One region of the Virgibacillus salexigens genome, then DNA from elsewhere that is predicted to be linked to it. Evidence: a T-box and tRNA genes for the amino acid it is inferred to sense, from the RefSeq annotation. Region 1 holds a T-box; the other holds one or more tRNA genes.
The links. A T-box is a leader RNA that pairs with one kind of tRNA and senses whether it is charged. The one in region 1 lies ahead of glyQ (glycine--tRNA ligase subunit alpha), so its partner is inferred to be a tRNA-Gly.

Region 1 (10,104 bases):
ATGATTATTCTTTCTACTATATTACTAGCAGTATTCTTTTTTGTAATGACGATTAATAATGTACATACCGAAACGTATGAAATTGAGCGTTTTAGCAGAGCACAGGAGACTATTCGTTCGCCAGTTACGATGGAGAATGAACAAGAAACAGAACGGAAAACGAGAGAAACTGTCCAAGCAGTAGAAGACAGGTATGATATTGATCAAGAAATTACGGACGAACGAGTTGCTTATGTAAATGAACTTTTTGATGCGGTGAATAAGTTAGATCAAGATATTGGCGCTGGACAAGACAATTCAGAAGATGCTTCTTCACCACCTCTTTCAAATCAGGAAAAGGTACAACGATTAAAGCAAATCTTGTCACCAGAAATTACCGAAGGAATAAGTGATGATTTATTGTCTCAGTTAGTGGAAATCCCAGAAAATGATCGAAACAATGGAAAGAAGCTTTTCTTGGAATCGCTAACAGAAACAATGAACAATGGCGTACGAACAGAGAATACCCAGAGTGCGATCACCAGTATTAATCAAACTATTAAATATGAAGCGTTGAATACAGATATAAAAAACGTGTTAACGAGTTTAACGGAATTCGCTGTGGTTGAAAACTCCTTTTTCGATGTGGATAAAACAGCAAATGCTAGGAAAGAAGCTGCTAGTAGTGTTGACCCTGTAGTTATTAGAGCAGGAGAAATTATTGTTCGGGAAGAACAAATAATCACAAATGAGATTTATGAAAAACTGGACTTAGTAGGTGTACTAGATAAGGAACGTAATCTATTCCCCGGCATTGGCTTATCTCTACTTATTTTTCTGATTTGCTTTATCATTGCACATGAAATGAATTGGGTAGCTAAACATCATCAATTAGATCGAGGAAAAATAATTTCAATTGTACTAATTAGTATAATCATCCTTTCGTTGATGAAAATCGTTAGTATCTATACAACGCAAGTAAATCAATTATTTTATGTAATGCCAATAGCTACTGGGGCATTATTAATTAAGCAATTAATACATGAACGGTCTGCGATTGTCCTCAGTGGCTTGTACGCTATTTTAGGTAGTGTTATTTTTAATAATCAAATACCAGGATCACTTCATGTGGAAGCAGGAATCTATTTCTTTCTTTCCCAAATAGCAGCAATCATCCTCTTAATGAATGTGAAAGATCGACTTGCGATTGTTAAAGCAGGGTTAGGTATTGGTATTACTAATATGATTATTGTCGTATTATTTATATTTCTCTCGTTCGAAAAGTACGCCTTATCCGATATTTTTATCCAAACATCCTTTGCTGCGGCTTCAGCTTTTTTATCAGCCGTATTAACAATAGGGTTGCTGCCATTTTTTGAAACATCATTAGGAATCCTCTCGGACATCAAATTATTACAGTTATCGAGTCCAAATCAACCGTTATTAAAAAAACTGCTGACGGAGGCGCCAGGTACATATCACCATTCTGTTATGGTCGCAAATTTAAGTGAGACAGCATGTGAAGCTATTGGTGCGAATGGCTTGCTTGCGAGGGTAGGTGCATATTATCATGATGTTGGGAAGACTGTGCGTCCACATTATTTTATTGAAAATCAACTTGCAATAAAAAACCCTCATGATACCATTACTCCTGAGGAGAGTGCTAAAATCATTATTAATCATCCATATGATGGCGCAGAAATGTTAAGTAAACACCGTCTTCCAGAAGAAATCATTGATATTGCTAAACAACATCATGGTACATCCTTATTAAAGTTCTTTTATATCAAAGAACAAGGAAAAAACCCAGCAGTTACAGAGGATCAATTTCGTTATCCAGGACCGAAACCACAGTCGTCAGAATCCGCTATTATTAGTATTTGTGATTCAGTTGAAGCAGCTGTCCGTTCATTAAAAGAACCAACAGAAGTTAAAATTGAGGAAATTGTAACATCAATCATTAATAATAAAATGACTGACGGTCAACTTGATGATTGCCCACTAACATTAAAGGAAATAAATATAATACAACGAACGATATGTAATACATTGAAAGGTATTTTTCATTCTCGCATACAATATCCGATGAAGGAGGCAAAATAAGTGTATATTGATTTTCATGATAAAACCAACTCTGTACCGAGTGATTATATTGATATGATTCAACGCTTGGTAACCTTTGCAGCTGAAAAAGAAGGTATTACCCAAGAAGCGGAAGTATCCATTAATTTTGTGAGTAATAAGGAGATTCAAGAAATTAATCGAAATTATAGACAAAAGAACACACCAACAGATGTAATCTCTTTTGCAATGCAAGAGACTGGAGAAGGTGAAATAGACATTATTGATGAAGATTTACCGTTATTATTAGGTGATATTGTTATTTCTATTGAAAAAGCAAAAGAACAAGCAGAGGAATATAATCACTCATTAGAAAGAGAATTAGGTTTTCTAACGATTCATGGCTTTCTTCATCTTTTAGGATATGATCATATGTCAAAAGAGGATGAACAAAACATGTTTGCAAAACAAGATCAATTATTAGGTGAGTTTGGAATTGAAAGATAAAAAATGGTCGATTGGCTTTTCCTATGCTTGGGAGGGTATCGTTCAAGTAGTTAAATTGGAACGTAACTTTCAAATTCATTTAATAACGGCCCTTCTTGTCATTATTGCAGGGTTCATTCTTGGATTATCTAGAATGGAATGGATATTTATTGTAATAGCAATTGGTATTGTCTTAATTGCTGAAATGATTAATAGTACAATTGAAAGAATCATGGATTACATCAAGCCAGATATTCACCCAGCAGCCAAACAAATTAAAGATATGGCTGCTGGAGGTGTGTTGATCGCGGCAGTAGCAGCTTTTATAATTGGACTGTTTATATTTATTCCCAACATCATTGCTTTATTTTAGCTCCCTGAAGCCCCCAATTGTTGGTTAATATCCAACAATTGGGGGTAATTTATTATTGATTCACTATTTTAAGGAAAATACAAAATTTGCGTTTACAGGGTAATTATCCGTGAATTTTGTCTAGAGAAGTGCTATTTTAATAAAAGAACCAAAAGTTTTTAAAGCTTTTGTCGATTGCATGAAACAGAAGCTTATTTGTAGTATGATATGGATAAAACATTTGAAATACGTCGTGGAGGAAGCAACATGGAATATAGTTTTAAATCCGGATTTATAGCAATTATTGGTAGACCAAATGTTGGGAAATCTACATTTATGAATAGAGTGATTGGCCAAAAAATTGCAATTATGAGTGATAAGCCACAAACCACAAGAAACAAGATTCAAGGCGTGTTAACAGAAGAGCATTCTCAAATTATTTTTATTGATACACCTGGAATTCATAAACCAAAGCATCGACTTGGGGACTTCATGGTAAAAACTGCTGAAAATACGTTGAATGAAGTAGATGCTATTTTATTTATGATCAATGCTAGTGAAGGTCACGGCAAAGGGGATCAATATATTATCGAGCGTCTGCATCAAGTAAAAAGACCAGTTTATTTAATTATTAATAAAATTGATCTTGTTCATCCAGATGATTTGTTACCTTTAATAGATCAATATAAAGAAAAATATGCATTCGCAGAGATTATTCCCATTTCTGCTTTGCAAGGGAATAATGTGGATCATATGCTGGAAGTCCTCAAGAAAGATCTTCCAGAAGGACCGCAATATTACCCTGAAGACCAAATTACTGACCACCCAGAAAGATTTGTTATGCAAGAACTAATACGAGAAAAAGTATTGCAACTAACTAGGGAAGAAGTACCGCACTCGATAGCTGTTGTGCTGGAGCAGATGGAAAAAGCAGACGATCAGAAATTATATATACAAGCTACAATTGTAACCGAAAGAAAAACCCAAAAAGGAATACTGATTGGTAAGCATGGAAGTATGTTGAAAAATATTGGGAAAGCAGCTCGAGAAGATATTGAAAAATTACTAGGTACAAAAGTGTACTTAGAGCTTTGGGTAAAAGTTAAAAAGGATTGGAGAAACAAGCAAAATCAGCTATATGAATACGGTTTTCGAAGCGATGAATATTAAACATGGTAAATTTTTATACTAATTGTTTTTAGTGTTGTGGTGATTCTAAGTAGTAAGTTACATTTTCAAACATTAAAGAAAGGTGGGTTTTCTTGTGATTGATTTAACCTGGAAATTATTCAGCCAAACAGGAAACATTGAAACCTATTTATTGATGAAAGAGTTAGAAAATGAACGGAAAAATGAAGTAACCCAGCATGAAGGTCAAAAAATAACACCATTAGATACCAATTAGTAAAGAATTGAAAACGTGTAAGAATAGATGAGGCAAAGGTGAATCTATGTGCTTGAAAAAATAGAAGGTATTGTATTAAAGACAAATGACTATGGGGAAACGCATAAAATTGTCACGATATATAGTAAGAAATTAGGTAAACTTTCCGCCATCGCTCGTGGTGCAAAAAAACCGAAAAGTCGAATGGCTGCCGTAACGCAGCCATTCATCTATGCACAATTCTTTGTTTATGTTAATAGTGGCTTGAGCACTATCCAACAAGGGGAAGTTATTGATTCATTTCGAAAAATCCGAGAGGACATCATTAAAACGGCATATGCTGCATATATTATTGAACTTACGGATAAGTTACTGGATGACAAAAAGCCAGATCTAACTATATTCCATCAATTGCATGAAACCATGACTTGGATTGCTGAAAATGAGGAACCTAGTATTCCCATGATGATGTATGAATTAAAACTATATGCAAAAGGTGGGTTTGCGCCATTAGTAAGTCGTTGCAGTAATTGCGGCAATCGGAATTCTCCGTTTGTATTTTCGATTACTGAGGGTGGGTTGCTCTGCAGGGAATGTAGAAGAATGGATCCGGAAGCCATCCCGTTACCTAATGCTGTAGCTAAATTATTACATATTTTTGCAACAGTTAACTTACAGCAGGTGGGAACTATTTCGATTAAAAACGAGAATAAACGCTTGTTACGTCAACTGTTAGATGCTTATTATGATTATTATGGCGGCTATTTTATCAAGTCACGGAAATTTTTAAATCAACTGGATTTATTAAAATAAGTTGACATGACAAGGATAAATGACGTATTATTTGTACATAAAATGATACGATAACATTGCTGTGAAAAAGAAAAGTACCTTTTGTATCCTTGTAAAGCGAGTCCAGATTGGTGAGAGCTGGATGATGGAACAAAGGGGAAGGGCGCTTTGGAGCAATGCAAATAAAGTGGCTCTTTAAGAGAGCAAATAGGGTGGAACCGCGGTTGATCCCCGTCCCTATGTCCCGTTTAGAGACATAGAGACGGGGATATTTATTTGCAAAGAGCAGTTTCTCTAAGGGTTCATTCACCTTATAGGTGAAATAGCTGCTGAGAAGCGAATAATTCGTAATGGAGGATATGTGATTAATGACTATTCAAGAAATGATATTAACATTGCAAAAACATTGGTCTGAACAAAATTGTATTATTATGCAGGCGTATGATGTAGAAAAAGGAGCAGGGACAATGTCTCCAATGACATTATTACGTAGTCTTGGACCAGAGCCTTGGAATGTTGCTTATGTGGAACCTTCAAGACGGCCTGCAGATGGTAGGTATGGTAATAACCCTAACCGACTTTATCAGCATCATCAATTTCAAGTAATTATGAAGCCTTCTCCTGATAATATCCAAGAACTATACCTTGAATCCTTGAAAAAATTAGGTATTAATCCACTTGAACATGATATTCGGTTTGTGGAGGACAATTGGGAAAACCCTACTCTTGGCGCTGCTGGTCTGGGCTGGGAAGTATGGCTAGATGGAATGGAAATTACTCAATTCACCTATTTCCAACAAATAGGGGGCTTAGAAGCGAATCCTGTGGCAGTAGAGCTTACGTATGGCATTGAACGGCTTGCATCTTATATCCAGGATAAAGAAAATGTCTTTGATTTGGAATGGACGACAGGTGTAACCGTAGAGGATATCTTTTATCAACCAGAATACGAGCATTCGAAATATACATTTGAAGAATCAAATACAGAAATGCTATTTGACTTATTTACAAAATATGAAAAGGAAGCGAAAGAAACGATGGATAAGGGTTTAGTATTCCCGGCATATGACTATGTTTTAAAATGCTCCCATACGTTTAACCTCCTAGATGCAAAAGGTGTTATATCCGTTACAGAGCGTACTGGATATATAACTAGAATTCGTAATCTAGCTCGTAGTATAGCGAAAGCTTACGTTGCAGAAAGAGAACGTCTTGGTTTCCCGATGTTGCAAAAGGAGGAAAAATAAAATGACAAAAAATGCATTATTTGAAATTGGCTTAGAGGAATTACCAGCGCGGTTTATTGATGATGCAGAATCGCAGTTGAAAGAAAAGACAGAAGCTTGGTTACATGATTTACGAATTTCATATGAACAAATACGATCATTTTCTACGCCAAGGCGATTAGCGGTTATGATTAAAGGTGTGGCTGAGGAACAGACAACGATAGCAGAAGAGGTTAAGGGCCCTTCCTTGAAAATTGCCAAAGGTGAAGATGGGAATTGGACGAAAGCTGCAATTGGTTTTTCGAAAGGGCAAGGAAAGACAACGGACGATCTATATATAAAAGAGCTTAATGGTACTTCCTATGTATTCATTAAAAAACATATCGAAGGTCAAACAACTTTTGATTTACTACCTGAATTTCATAAAATAATTGAATCGATAACCTTTGGCAAAAATATGCGTTGGGGTACGCAATCGATTAGGTATGCACGTCCGATTCGATGGCTTGTTGGCTTATTCGGAAGTGAAATTATTCCGTTTGAAGTAGCGAAGGTTACCAGCAGTAACCTGACTTTTGGTCATCGTTTTTTAGGTGATAATATAACGCTAGAAGACCCACTTAATTATGAGTCAGCGTTATTGAACCAATATGTTATCGTTGATCCCCTAAAAAGAGAAGAAAAAATCCTAAAGGGAATTCATACTTTAGAGAAGGATAAAGATATTCAAATACCTGTCGATAAACACTTACTTGATGAGGTTCGTAATTTAGTGGAATTCCCTCAAGTGTTTCTTGGATCATTTGACCAGCAGTTTTTAAAGCTTCCGGATGAAGTTTTAATCATTTCCATGAAAGAACATCAACGTTATTTTCCTGTAAAATCATTAGACGGAAAGCTGCTTCCTTACTTTGTTGGAATCCGTAACGGGAATGATTATGCGATTGATACGGTGATTAAGGGTAATGAGAAAGTCTTACGTGCTCGATTATCTGATGCTGCCTTTTTCTATGAAGAAGATCAGAAGCATTCCATTGAATATTATTTAGCAAAACTTGAACGGGTTGTTTTTCAAGAAAAATTAGGTACGATTGCGAATAAAGTACAGCGTGTTACAGCGTTAACTGAACAAATAGGTAAATTCATTCATCTAAATACAGATAAAATGTCCTTAGCAATCCGTGCTGCCTCTATTTGTAAATTTGACTTACCAACAAATATGGTCAATGAATTTACTGAGCTGCAAGGTGTAATTGGTGAAAAATATGCACATTTATATGGAGAAAATGACCTTGTTGCTCAAGCAATTCGTGAACATTATTTGCCAATTCAAGCAAATGGAGATCTGCCAGCAACAGAAGTAGGGGCAATTGTAAGTATAGCCGACAAGTTAGATACTATCACAGGATGTATATCTGTTGGTTTAATGCCAACGGGTTCACAGGATCCATACGGTCTACGAAGGCAAGCAACAGGTATATTACGAATAGTTAAAACATTTAAGTGGGATATGCAAATTGAAAACTTATTACGAATTGCCCAAGATGTCTTTAAGCAATCGAATGTTCCATTGTCAAATCATGACCAATCATTTGTTCATTTAAAAGAATTTTTCTCCTTACGTGCCGCCTTCTTATTAAAAGAAGCTGCGGTGGAGCAGGATATTATTCAAGCAGTCTTACATGATGGTGTTGGAATTTACGATTATACATTAGCTAAAGCACAAACGTTATCAGAGAAAAGAAATGATGATGCATTTAAGCCTATCCAAGAGGCTTTGGTACGTGTTCTAAATTTAGCTGAAAAAGCGGAAACGACGAGTGTAGACCCTCAACTATTTGAAACGGATTCGGAAAAAGCGTTATATGAACAATATCAATTTGTGGAAGAATCATATCAGGATACAGATCGAAATGCTGAAAAGAACTTACAGTTAATTGCTAAACTAGCTGAACCTATCCACCTTTTCTTTGATAATAATATGGTCATGACGGATAATGAACGAGTTCGCAACAATCGTTTAGGGTTGTTAGCTAATATAGCAAATATAATTAATCGGTATGCAGATTTGACACAAATTGAATGGAAACAACATTTCTAATTTTTCTTTCTGTAAAGCGATCCAATTCTCTTTTCAGTATATTTAGTCTATAATAGAAGTAACAGTTGATGTCACATCGTTTGTAGGTGGTGAAAGAGATGGAGTTATCAAATAGACAGGAAGAAATACTTCAAATAGTTAAAGAAAACGGACCAATTACTGGTGAAAATATTGCTGAACGGCTAAGCTTAACTCGTGCTACATTACGTCCTGATTTAGCCATTTTGACGATGGCGGGATTTCTGGATGCCCGCCCTCGTGTAGGCTATTTTTTCACAGGTAAAACAGGAACAGAATTACTTACAGAGCAAATTAAAAAGTTTAAAGTATATGAATATCAACATGTGCCAATTGTAGTAAAGGAAAGTGTATCGGTGTATGATGCTATATCAACAATGTTTTTGGAAGATGTGGGGACCCTGTTTGTGGTCGATGATTATGCTTGTTTAACAGGTGTTTTATCTAGAAAAGACTTACTACGTGCAAGTATTGGACAACAAGATTTAAGTACAGTCCCTGTACATATTATTATGACAAGGATGCCGAATATAACAGTTTGTAGAAAAGAGGATTTATTAGTTGATGTGGCTAAGAATTTAATTGATAAGCAAATTGATGGGATTCCAGTCATTAAAGATTCAGACCAAGGGTTAGAAGTAGTTGGCAGAATAACGAAAACGACAATTACCAAGGCATTTGTGGAATTAATTTTGGATAAAGATTTGTAATCAATTGATAGGAAGGGGTAGATTCATGTTTACGCAACCTGTCTATGTATTATCTGATTCAGTAGGGGAAACTGCTGAGTTAGTTATTAAAGCAGGCTTGAGTCAATTTAATGATGGAACCTATAAGATACAGCGCATTCCATATGTCGAAGATAAAGAAACGATTGATGATGCACTACAGCTTGCTAATGAAAACAACGGTCTAATTGGCTTTACACTTGTCGATCCAAGTCTTCGAAACTATGTAAATGAACGTGCAAAACAATTGAATATGGAAGCAATTGACATTATGGGACCAATGTTAAAAGCAATGGAACGTGTGTTTAATCGATCTCCGAGAATGGAAGCAGGGTTGGTTCATAAACTGGACGAAGATTATTTTAAACGTGTAGAAGCAATCGAATTTGCTGTGAAATACGACGACGGGCGGGATTCAAGAGGAATTTCCAGAGCTGATATTGTTTTAATTGGAGTTTCAAGAACTTCGAAAACACCCTTATCTCAATATTTAGCACATAAGCGTTTAAAAGTTGCAAATGTGCCCATTGTGCCAGAAGTGGATCCTCCTGAAGAATTATTTGACGTTGACCCAAGCAAATGCATTGGATTACGAATAAGCCCAGCAAAACTAAATGAAATTCGTAAAGAAAGGTTAAAAGCGTTGGGATTAGGTGATCAAGCGACATATGCTAACATGGAAAGAATCTATAAAGAGCTTGATTATTTTGATGCTATAGTTAAAAAAATAGGCTGTCATGTAATTGATGTTTCAAATAAAGCAGTAGAGGAAACAGCAAATAGTATCCGACAAATCATTAAAAAATAGTAGTTTTTAAGAGATAACTTCATAAAAAACATTCTATATCTAGTGTGTAGAATGTTTTTTCATGGTTAGGAATCAACACTGCTGGCAATAATATAAAACTAGAAACGATTTAATAGCTTTTTATAAAAAAGTATATTATAATGAGTCTTTGTGTAATGATATAACATAC
Region 2 (10,104 bases), 190 kb from region 1:
TGTCTACCTCCTCTCATGCGTGTTTATAGTATTTAATTTTAACATACTAGATATACATTCCCGATGCAAAGAAATTTCAAACTTTAAGCTAAGATGTTCTTCCTTTAAATGGGGAATGAAACGTATCCGCATTATAGCATATAACCAGAATTCAAAGAAATGTGACGTAACGATTACATATGGCTCTAAGAGCATGGTTTGATTATAATAGGGTTAGAGGTGAGAATATGAGTGAAGCATTGAAGCAAATCTATTGGGCCATCAAGCTTGGGGAAAAATTAAAATATGAGTTAAGGCATAGCTGGCTATCAAATGGGCGACAAGAAAGTGTGGCGGAACATACTTGGCGATTATCCTTAATGGCGATGTTAATCGAACCTTACTTAGAGGAAAATATTGATTCTGAAAAGCTATTAAAAATGATCATTATTCATGATTTAGTAGAGGCTGAAGCGAGTGATATCCCTGCTTTCGATACATTAAATAACCCAAAACTCCTTAAGCAGAAACATGAAAAGGAAAGAGAAGCAATCGACCATATAAAGCAAATGTTGCCAGAACCCCTTGGTAGCAATGTTTTCGATTTATGGATAGAATTTGAAAACAAACACACCTATGAAGCAAAAGTTGCCAATGCCCTCGATAAGCTTGAAGCACAAATTCAACATAATGAAGCGGATATAGTTACATGGAAGCCCATTGAATATAAAATGAGTTTTATGCTGGATCAACATACGAATTTTAGCCCGATACTTAGTCAATTCAAAGAACTAATCGAACAAGAAGCAGAAGAAAAGATAAACAAGGCCAATCATCTATCGCCGTAGACTAGCACTAATATGTTAAAGAGAGTGATTTCTGTGTTATTGCTGGTCAGGAATATTACGAATAATGCGAAAACATTTATAATAGGAGTGAAATATGTTTAGTAGTATTTTAATGTTTCTTTAATCTTTTACAGGAAGAGGCTCCTAGCACCTTTACTGCTACTATAACAGTTTAAAAAAGGGGGTAATCAATATGACATTAGTGTTAGCTTCTTTTATTATTTCCCGAGCGGTATTATTTATAGTAGTGAAAAAGAAATATGGGAATCAGTCGAAAGCAATAAAAAATGGCAATAGAAAATCAAAATATGCGACATAGTTAAGGGTAGATCTAAGCAAGAGGTTTCATTCGTATGCATGCAACATCGAATCTTGAGCATTCAAAGCCTAATTAGCGAATGACAGCTCGAGTATAGGGAGTAGGAGTCTTAAATCTAGTATATATAAAATACTTGTATCTGGAATGATGTTGATACAGTAGGAAAAAAAGTTCCGTAAAAGATTTGGTAGGGGAATAACAGATGGTGCAGCAGGTAGACAATAAGAAAACATGCCCAAATGTGTTATTATCACAGTTGGGCATGTTTTCTACCTAATTCATATTTCTTAGTGACGTCCCAGGCAGGATTCGAACCTGCGACCCACAGCTTAGAAGGCTGTTGCTCTATCCTGCTGAGCTACTGGGACAAAATTTTTATGTATGGAGCGGGTGAAGGGAATCGAACCCTCGTCATCAGCTTGGAAGGCTGAGGTTTTACCATTAAACTACACCCGCAATTTTTATGAGATAAACGCTTATAAATTAAGTAATATGTAATGACTCGTTTTTAACGGACAAGAATCATTATATAAACTTATAGGTGGTTTGTCAATACTTTCTAGTAAATCCATTAAAAAACTCATCCATTCTTATTACATTCAATGGATGAGTTTTAAAGATTATAATTTTGCCTCGTATTGTAAGTCATCAATCACCTTACCATCTGCAGTAAAGAACTCAACGGATATCGATGCTTTTGATTCCCATTCCATTATTGCGTATGTTTTTTCTTTACGCATACGTGGAAGCCTAATGCTTCCAGGATTAATCAATAATTGATCTCCTTGTTGTACAGCTCCAGCAAGATGTGTATGGCCAAAACAAATAATTTGAGCACCTAATTCTTCTGCTCGATAAGAAACATGCATCAAATTTGCTTTCACTTGGTGGAGATGGCCATGGACAATGAAAAAGGTTAGTCCATTAATTGATAACATCTGTTCTTCTGGGTACCTTGTATCAAAGTCACAGTTCCCCATAACTGTATAAAATCCAGCCATTGGTGGTTCGTCCAAATCTAACTCCGAATCTCCGCAATGAATTCGATAATCGACATCGTGACGTGCTTTAATCTTGTCTAATTCGTCAGTTAACCCATGGCTGTCACTTAAAATAAGTACTTTTGCCATTGAAATCATCCTATTCCTTAGTATAATGATCGATTTTTACGTATGGTTTCTTCTAACTGTAAGATCGCGTTCTTACGATGGCTAATTTGATTTTTCACTTTCGGAGATAACTCTGCCATCGTTTCTTGATATCCATCAGGAATAAAGATTGGATCATAACCGAACCCATTCTTTCCACTTGGAGCAATTGAAATATGACCATTACATATTCCTTGATAAAATTGGGTTTCTGTGTTTGGCCTTGCAACTGCTAATACACATATAAACCTTGCCGTTCGATCTTTTTGTGGTACGCCTTCTAATTCAGTCAATACTTTGTTTATATTTGCTTGATCATTTTTATCCTCTCCAGCATATCTCGCTGAATAGACACCTGGCCTGCCGTCTAAAGCATCAATAATCAATCCTGAATCATCTGCAAGTACTGGCTGAGATAAGATATTGGCAATGGTTTCAGCTTTTAATGCAGCATTTTGCTCAAATGTTTCACCCGTTTCTTCTACGTCAGGCAGTTCTTCTCGTTCATTCAATGATACAGCAGCCATATCATATGCATTAAAAAATTCTTTAAACTCTGTCGCCTTGCCTTTATTTTTTGTAGCAATAATAATTTGTTTCATTATTACTCTCCTTTTTCGTCAACGAGCTCACCGATGTGATTTGCATACTCACCTAGTGCTTCACGTTGCTTTTCAAATATACGTTGCATTCCTTCATCTGCTAACTGCAACATAGCCTGAAGTTGCTTATTGCTAAACGTGGCTTCTTCTCCCGTTCCTTGAATTTCTACAAATTCACCGGAACCAGTCATTACGATGTTCATATCTACAAGTGCTTGGGAATCTTCTTGATAATTTAAATCAAGGATTTCGCTATTATCAGGTAAAACGCCTACAGAAGTTGCTGCAAGAAAGTCCGTTACTGGCATTTTCTTAAGCGTTTTATTCTCTATTAAAGTCGAAAAAGCTAATACTACAGCTACAAATGCTCCCGTAATCGAAGCCGTTCTTGTACCACCATCAGCTTGAATGACGTCACAATCAACCCATACGGTTCGCTCACCAATACTATCTAAATCAACAACTGACCGTAAAGCTCTTCCAATTAATCGTTGTATTTCCATCGTCCTGCCACTAACCTTACCTTTTGACGATTCTCGTATATTCCGTTGTTCGGTAGCCCTAGGCAGCATTGCATACTCTGCTGTAATCCAGCCCTTCCCTTGGCCACGCATGAATGGAGGAACTCTATCTTCAATGCTAGCATTGCAAATTACTTTTGTATCACCTACTTGAATCAGTACAGAACCTTCCGGATGCTGCAGGAAATTCGTTATGATTGTAATTGGTCGTAAACTGTTACGGTTTCGTTGATCATTTCTCATCTTAACTCCTCCTTCGTTCAATCATTAGCTTAACATATTTTTTATCGAAACCACTATAGAAATACATGCTATACTAATTTATCCATGCATATAGCATAAGATAATTCTTCAAACATGGGATTTGCGCTTATCCCTACGTACCCTCTTTATAATCATCTTATCTATAAGGATATTATTGCCATTTACCTTGAATAAAAGCATAAAAAAAAGAGGCTTGCTGAAAGCCTCGACCTAATTATATTTCTTCCGTAGGAGTAAATTGCTGTTTAGTTACTGGTTCCGTGTAAGCTTCCCCATTTTCATTAACTAGCTGTTCCACATTTTCAACACTTACTTGGACGGCATCGACCCCTTTAACTTCTGTCATCGTACGTACGATTGTTTCCATGACCTCATCAGAAATCACTGCCTTTTCCCCATCTTTTAAAATATCATTATTGAATTGAAGTTGTAAGATACCATCTTTCAAGGATGGCTTACTTGTTAACGTCGTCGTAGGATTAAATACTTGGGTGACATTGCTTTGTACACCTGGCCCATCAACAAGATTCTCTACTATGGCACTTAGTTCATCAGCATCTTGTTTTTGTTCAACATATTGAGTTACCGGTACATAGTAACGATTTTCATCATGTTCCGCAGGGTAAAACATCGTAACCGTTTTACTTTGCATTAAGTCAGAAGTACCTGTATCCGTAACATTGATTCCATTAGCTCTTGAGTATCCTTGGCTGATCGGTGTGCCATTAACTGGCATCTCGCTTAAGGCTTTTCCTTCCATCTGTAATTGAACGTCTTTGACATTTTCAAATTGAGTTAAGGAATAAGTAACTGCCTCAAGTATTTTCTTTTCGTCGTTCGCTTCATAGTTCGAAAATTCTTCAGATAAATTAACAATCATGGTTCCGTCTTCTTGCAGGTCAATTCCCAACACCTCTGTGCCAGCTGGTAACACTGCCTGAAATCCATTTGGCAAGATCTGCGCTACTGGACCATCTTTAACGAGATACTCCAACACTTGGGAAGCTACTTCCTTTGATTCTGGATTTGGCAGTTCTAATGTTTGGGATGCGACCATTCCATTTGCGTCCATAAGATAAAGTTCTCTTGCAACCGTTTCACTCTTTGGCTGCTCGCCTTCTTTAGCATTTTCCTTCTGTTCTCCTGATTGTGAATCTTCCAAGTTATCAACTGGTTCCGCATTTTGTGGCGGATCCATTTCTTCCTTTAATGATTGTTCCCCCTGAAAGCATCCTGCTAATATAACGGACATCGTTAATGTCCCTGCTATTAGTAATCCGCGCTTGTGCATATTTTTCCCTCCTACGATGGTTTGTACTATTATATATACGAGCCTAGAGTGAAAATAGACCAAGCAATGAAAAAAAATACAGGATTCTTTGATCAAGAATCCTGTAATTGATGTAAATTTGCTTGTTCAATTGTAACCATCTGTAAATGGGGTTCTTTAAATATACTTCTTGAAATTTCAATAAAGATTTCTAAATCGCCTGTTGTATAAAACTGATGAACCGGGTAATAATCGTCTTTATTCAACAGGTGATGCACATCTAAAATCGTACTTGTTTCTCTGGCTGTTTCTTCACTTGAAGATATAATTGTTATTTCTTCACCAACAACGGATTGAATCGTATTTTTTAATAAAGGATAATGTGTGCATCCTAATATTAAGGTATCCATTTTACTATATTGCAGTAGTGGAGATAACGTATCTTCTACTACCTCCCTGGCTTGTTGTCCTTCAAGAATACCTTGTTCTACCATTGGTACAAACATCGGACATGCCAGAGCTGATACTTCCAATTCATCTTTTATATTCTTAAGCGCATTGGTATATGCATTGCTCCTAACCGTACCTTCTGTACCAATAATACCTACATGATTGGTCTTCGTAAATTTAATAGCAGCTCTTGATCCTGGCTGAATTACTCCAATTACAGGTATATTCAAGTTTTCTTTTAACGATTGCAATGCAAATGCGGTAGCAGTATTACAGGCCACAACTAGCATTTTAATATCTTTTTCAAGTAAGAAATTAACCATTTCCCAAGTAAATTGCTGGACTTCTTCTTTTGATCTTGGTCCATAAGGGCATCTAGACGTATCACCTAAGTAAATTAATTTTTCTTTTGGTAACTGTCGCATTAGTTCATGTGCTACCGTTAATCCCCCAACACCAGAATCAATGACCCCAATTGCTTGCTTCACCAGTATCGCCTCTTCTTTGAAGTTTTGTTCTCATTACATTCAACCCCATTCCACTCTAACTTCATATAAAGTGAAATTATTGCTGAATGTATCCATTTTACATTGCACTACGGGAAATTGAAATAGCTTCTCTCTTAAAAACTTCTTATTATTTTTTGTCTACTTCTTTCATTTGTTCATGTAGATAGGAAAGCAATTCATGTAAACCTTCAATTTGTTCCTCTGAAAAGTCTTCCAATACTTCTCCTAGATATGCTTGTCGTTTCTCAATAACCTCTTGAATAATTGTCTCCCCTTTTTCCAGTACATGAATTCGAACGACACGTCTATCCTTCGAATCTCGCACTCTTTCAACTAACTTATTTTTCTCCATACGATCAACTAAATCTGTTGTCGTGCTAAACGCAAGGCTAATACGGTTTGACAATTCACCAATCGTCATATCTCCTTCTTCTAATAGCCATTGCAGTGCAACAAACTGTGGAGAAGTTATCGGGTAATTATTTAAAATCTGTCTCCCTTTTTGTTTAATAATTCCAGATATATATCGCATTCGTTTTTCAATTCGATTAATGGCGTCTGATGTTTCGTACGATCTCACAAAGTGACCTCCTACAATAATTACATGTATATAGTTATTTTACATAATGAAACAGACTCCCGTAAAGCAATATTCATTTACAATGAAACATTAGCAGTTCATTCATTTTATTCGAAGATGTATTTTTTGCTAATACAACCAAAATTACCTGCATTATTCTTCGTTTATCGGGTAAATATGGAAGGTAAAAATTCTTTTCAAAGAATTCGTTTGTACCCTGGCAAATGTACGCACCGAATCAATGATTTCACATAAGCTATATTGACTAAATAATTTCCCTTCATTCTGCAGCTCTATTGACAGCAAGGAGGGGTTAACATTTGAAGGACAACGAGTATAAACCGAAGCAATTATTAACTAAACGAGAAAAAGAAGTTTTCGAGCTGTTGGTACAAGATAAAACAACAAAAGAAATTGCCCAGGAATTATTTATTTCAGAGAAAACTGTCCGCAACCACATTTCAAATGCTATGCAAAAGCTAGGAGTTAAGGGGCGTTCACAGGCTGTAGTAGAGCTCCTTCGCATGGGGGAATTGAAGCTCTAATCAAATCGGCTTTCCATTTAGGAAAGCCGATTTAGGTTTGTGTTTTACTTCAGATTAAGGACGTTTTCATCTCATCAGGTAAAGGAACAGTTTTCCCTGTCTTCGGATCAATATAGACGAGTCTACCTCTTCCTGTTAATGAAATCTCCTCTTTATCATTTAATACCATATAATGCAGATCAATGGAGGATTTTCCTACATGATTTGCCTTAACATATACACGAAAAGATTGGTCAAAGTACATTTGTTGAATGTAGTCACATTGTAAATCGGATACAACTGGAATCGCTCCAACTTCTCCCTCTTCCACAAACAAACCTTTGGATTTCAGGAATTCAATTCGAGCCTGTTCAAAATATATAAATGGCGATGTATTATTCACATGACCGAATAAGTCTGTCTCTGAAAAGCGGACTTTTATCGGTATGAAAAATAAAAAAGAGGCTCGCCATGTTTCTAGATTATCTATGTATGAAATGCGCAATCGACATCCCTTCCTTGTTTAAAAATATGCTCTTAAAAACACTACTGATCCATTTGGGAAATAAATGGTTGTGATTATCAAATACCAAGTAGAGCGCTATTCTCCTGTATGTAATCTATTTGGATTGTATCTTTCTTCCCTTTTAAAAAGGCCCAACCATCTGGGTAGGGCCTCTTTTAACTATCTTTTTAATGTGCGTGGTCACTTCCAAAGAAGTTTTTGAATGCTTGAATATTTGTTGCACGGTTCATGGCAGCAATAGATGTAGTAAGTGGAATTCCTTTTGGACAAACTTCTACACAATTTTGTGCATTTCCACATCCGTCGATTCCGCCATCTTCCATCAAACCATTTAAGCGCTCACTGGCATTTAGCTCGCCTGTTGGATGTGCATTAAACAAACGTGCTTGCGATAAAGCAGCAGGTCCAATGAAGTTGGATTTATCGTTTACGTTTGGACAAGCTTCCAAGCAAACACCACAAGTCATACATTTTGATAACTCATAAGCCCATTGACGCTTTTTCTCTGGCATACGTGGCCCAGGACCTAAGTCATGCGTACCGTCTAGCGGGATCCAAGCTTTCACCTGTTTAAGCGCATCGAACATACGATCTCTATCCACGATTAGATCTCGTACTACTGGAAACGTCGACATTGGCTCTAGTCGTATTGGTTGTTCCAATTGATCGATAAGTGCGGCACAAGATTGGCGAGCTGTTCCGTTAATCACCATGGAGCAAGCCCCGCATACTTCTTCTAAACAGTTCATATCCCATTGTACCGGTGTCGTTTTCTCTCCATTGGCATTGACTGGATTTTGGCGAATTTCCATTAATCCAGATATAACGTTCATATTTTTTTTGTACGGAATGTTAAACGTTTCCTTATAAGGAGCAGAATCAGGGCCGTCTTGTCTAGTTATTATAAAAGTAACTGTCTGCTTATCAGCCATTCTTACTTACTCCCTTCACTTTTTTTCGTATAATCACGTTTTCGTGGTTTAATTAGTGATACATCAACATCCTCATAGGAGAATTCCGGTGAATTAGATGTTTGATCAAATTGCGCAATTGTCGTTTTTAACCATTCTTCATCATTTCGATCAGGAAATTCCGGTTTATAATGAGCCCCACGGCTTTCATTACGGTTATAAGCACCGAGGGTAATTACACGCGCAAGATGAAGCATATTTTTTAATTGACGTGTGAACATTACTCCCTGATTACTCCAGCGAGAGGTATCATTAATATTAATATTATCCCAGCGTTCCTGGAGTTCTTTAAGTTTTTCATCCGTTTTTAGTAGTTTGTTATTTTCACGAACTACTGTAACATTATCCGTCATCCATTCACCTAGTTCTTTATGAAGCTGATACGCATTTTCGGTTCCATCCATTTTCATCATTTTCTCAAAACTATCTTGTTCTTCTTGTTCTTTCTCTTCATATAAGCTTGAAGGCAGATCATCAATATGTTTGTCCAAACCTTCAATATATTTAATTGCACTTGGTCCTGCAACAGATCCACCATAAATTGCAGAAAGTAAAGAGTTTGCTCCTAAACGATTGCCGCCATGCTGTGAATAATCACATTCGCCAGCTGCAAAGATTCCAGGGATACTTGTCATTTGGTCGATATCTACCCATAGTCCACCCATTGAATAATGTACTGCTGGGAAGATTTTCATTGGAACTTTTCTCGGGTCTTCTCCAACAAATTTCTCATAGATTTCAATAATACCACCAAGCTTAACATCAAGCTCCTTTGGATCTTTATGAGATAAATCAAGATAGACCATATTTTCTCCGTTTATCCCTAACTTCTGATTAACACAAACATCAAAGATCTCACGTGTAGCAATATCACGTGGGACTAGGTTACCATAAGCAGGATATTTCTCTTCTAAGAAGTACCATGGTTCACCATCTTTATAGGTCCAAATTCGGCCACCTTCACCACGTGCTGATTCACTCATTAAACGTAATTTATCATCGCCAGGGATGGCAGTTGGATGGATTTGAATAAATTCTCCATTCGCATATTTTGCGCCTTGCTGGTATAACTTGCTGGCCGCAGAACCTGTATTAATCATGGAGTTCGTTGACTTACCAAAAATAATACCAGGACCACCTGTTGCGAAAATAGTTGCATCAGAAGGAAAAGCTTTCATCTCATGTGACTTAATATTTTGAGCCACAATTCCTCTTCCGACTCCTTCATCATCGATAACGGCACTAACAAATTCCCAATTCTCATATTTTGTAACAAGACCTTCTACTTCATATCGACGAACTTGCTCGTCAACAGCATAAAGTAATTGCTGACCTGTCGTTGCTCCTGCATATGCTGTACGATGCATTTGTGTTCCACCAAAACGACGAAAATCTAATAGTCCTTCAGGTGTACGATTAAACATAACCCCCATACGGTCAAACATATGTATAATACCAGGTGCTGCATCACACATTGCTTTAACCTGCGGTTGGTTTGCTAAAAAGTCTCCACCATATACTGTATCATCAAAGTGAAGCCAAGGAGAATCTCCTTCTCCTTTTGTATTTACTGCACCATTAATACCACCTTGA

Region 2: it has a tRNA-Gly gene. The T-box ahead of glyQ (glycine--tRNA ligase subunit alpha) is inferred to sense a tRNA for this amino acid. The anticodon was not compared.

Annotation. Positions count from the first base shown of each region.
Region 1 is NZ_CCDP010000001.1:1,969,815-1,979,918, forward strand. Features, by position in the region: gene BN990_RS09175 (HD family phosphohydrolase) at 1-2,082, shown strand; gene ybeY (rRNA maturation RNase YbeY) at 2,083-2,547, shown strand; gene BN990_RS09185 (diacylglycerol kinase family protein) at 2,537-2,899, shown strand; gene era (GTPase Era) at 3,146-4,048, shown strand; gene BN990_RS21875 (YqzL family protein) at 4,143-4,283, shown strand; gene recO (DNA repair protein RecO) at 4,332-5,075, shown strand; T-box leader at 5,128-5,296, shown strand; gene glyQ (glycine--tRNA ligase subunit alpha) at 5,423-6,301, shown strand; gene glyS (glycine--tRNA ligase subunit beta) at 6,303-8,381, shown strand; gene BN990_RS09210 (helix-turn-helix transcriptional regulator) at 8,480-9,109, shown strand; gene BN990_RS09215 (pyruvate, water dikinase regulatory protein) at 9,135-9,935, shown strand.
Region 2 is NZ_CCDP010000001.1:1,781,107-1,791,210, reverse strand. Features, by position in the region: gene BN990_RS08165 (HD domain-containing protein) at 228-827, shown strand; gene BN990_RS23360 (hypothetical protein) at 1,021-1,146, shown strand; tRNA gene BN990_RS08160 (tRNA-Arg) at 1,441-1,514, opposite strand; tRNA gene BN990_RS08155 (tRNA-Gly) at 1,529-1,602, opposite strand; gene BN990_RS08150 (metallophosphoesterase) at 1,767-2,276, opposite strand; gene BN990_RS08145 (XTP/dITP diphosphatase) at 2,294-2,896, opposite strand; gene rph (ribonuclease PH) at 2,899-3,660, opposite strand; gene BN990_RS08135 (GerMN domain-containing protein) at 3,896-4,972, opposite strand; gene racE (glutamate racemase) at 5,065-5,889, opposite strand; gene BN990_RS08125 (MarR family winged helix-turn-helix transcriptional regulator) at 6,038-6,490, opposite strand; gene BN990_RS08120 (helix-turn-helix domain-containing protein) at 6,811-7,035, shown strand; gene BN990_RS08115 (acyl-CoA thioesterase) at 7,085-7,519, opposite strand; gene sdhB (succinate dehydrogenase iron-sulfur subunit) at 7,708-8,472, opposite strand; gene sdhA (succinate dehydrogenase flavoprotein subunit) at 8,475-10,104, opposite strand, start outside.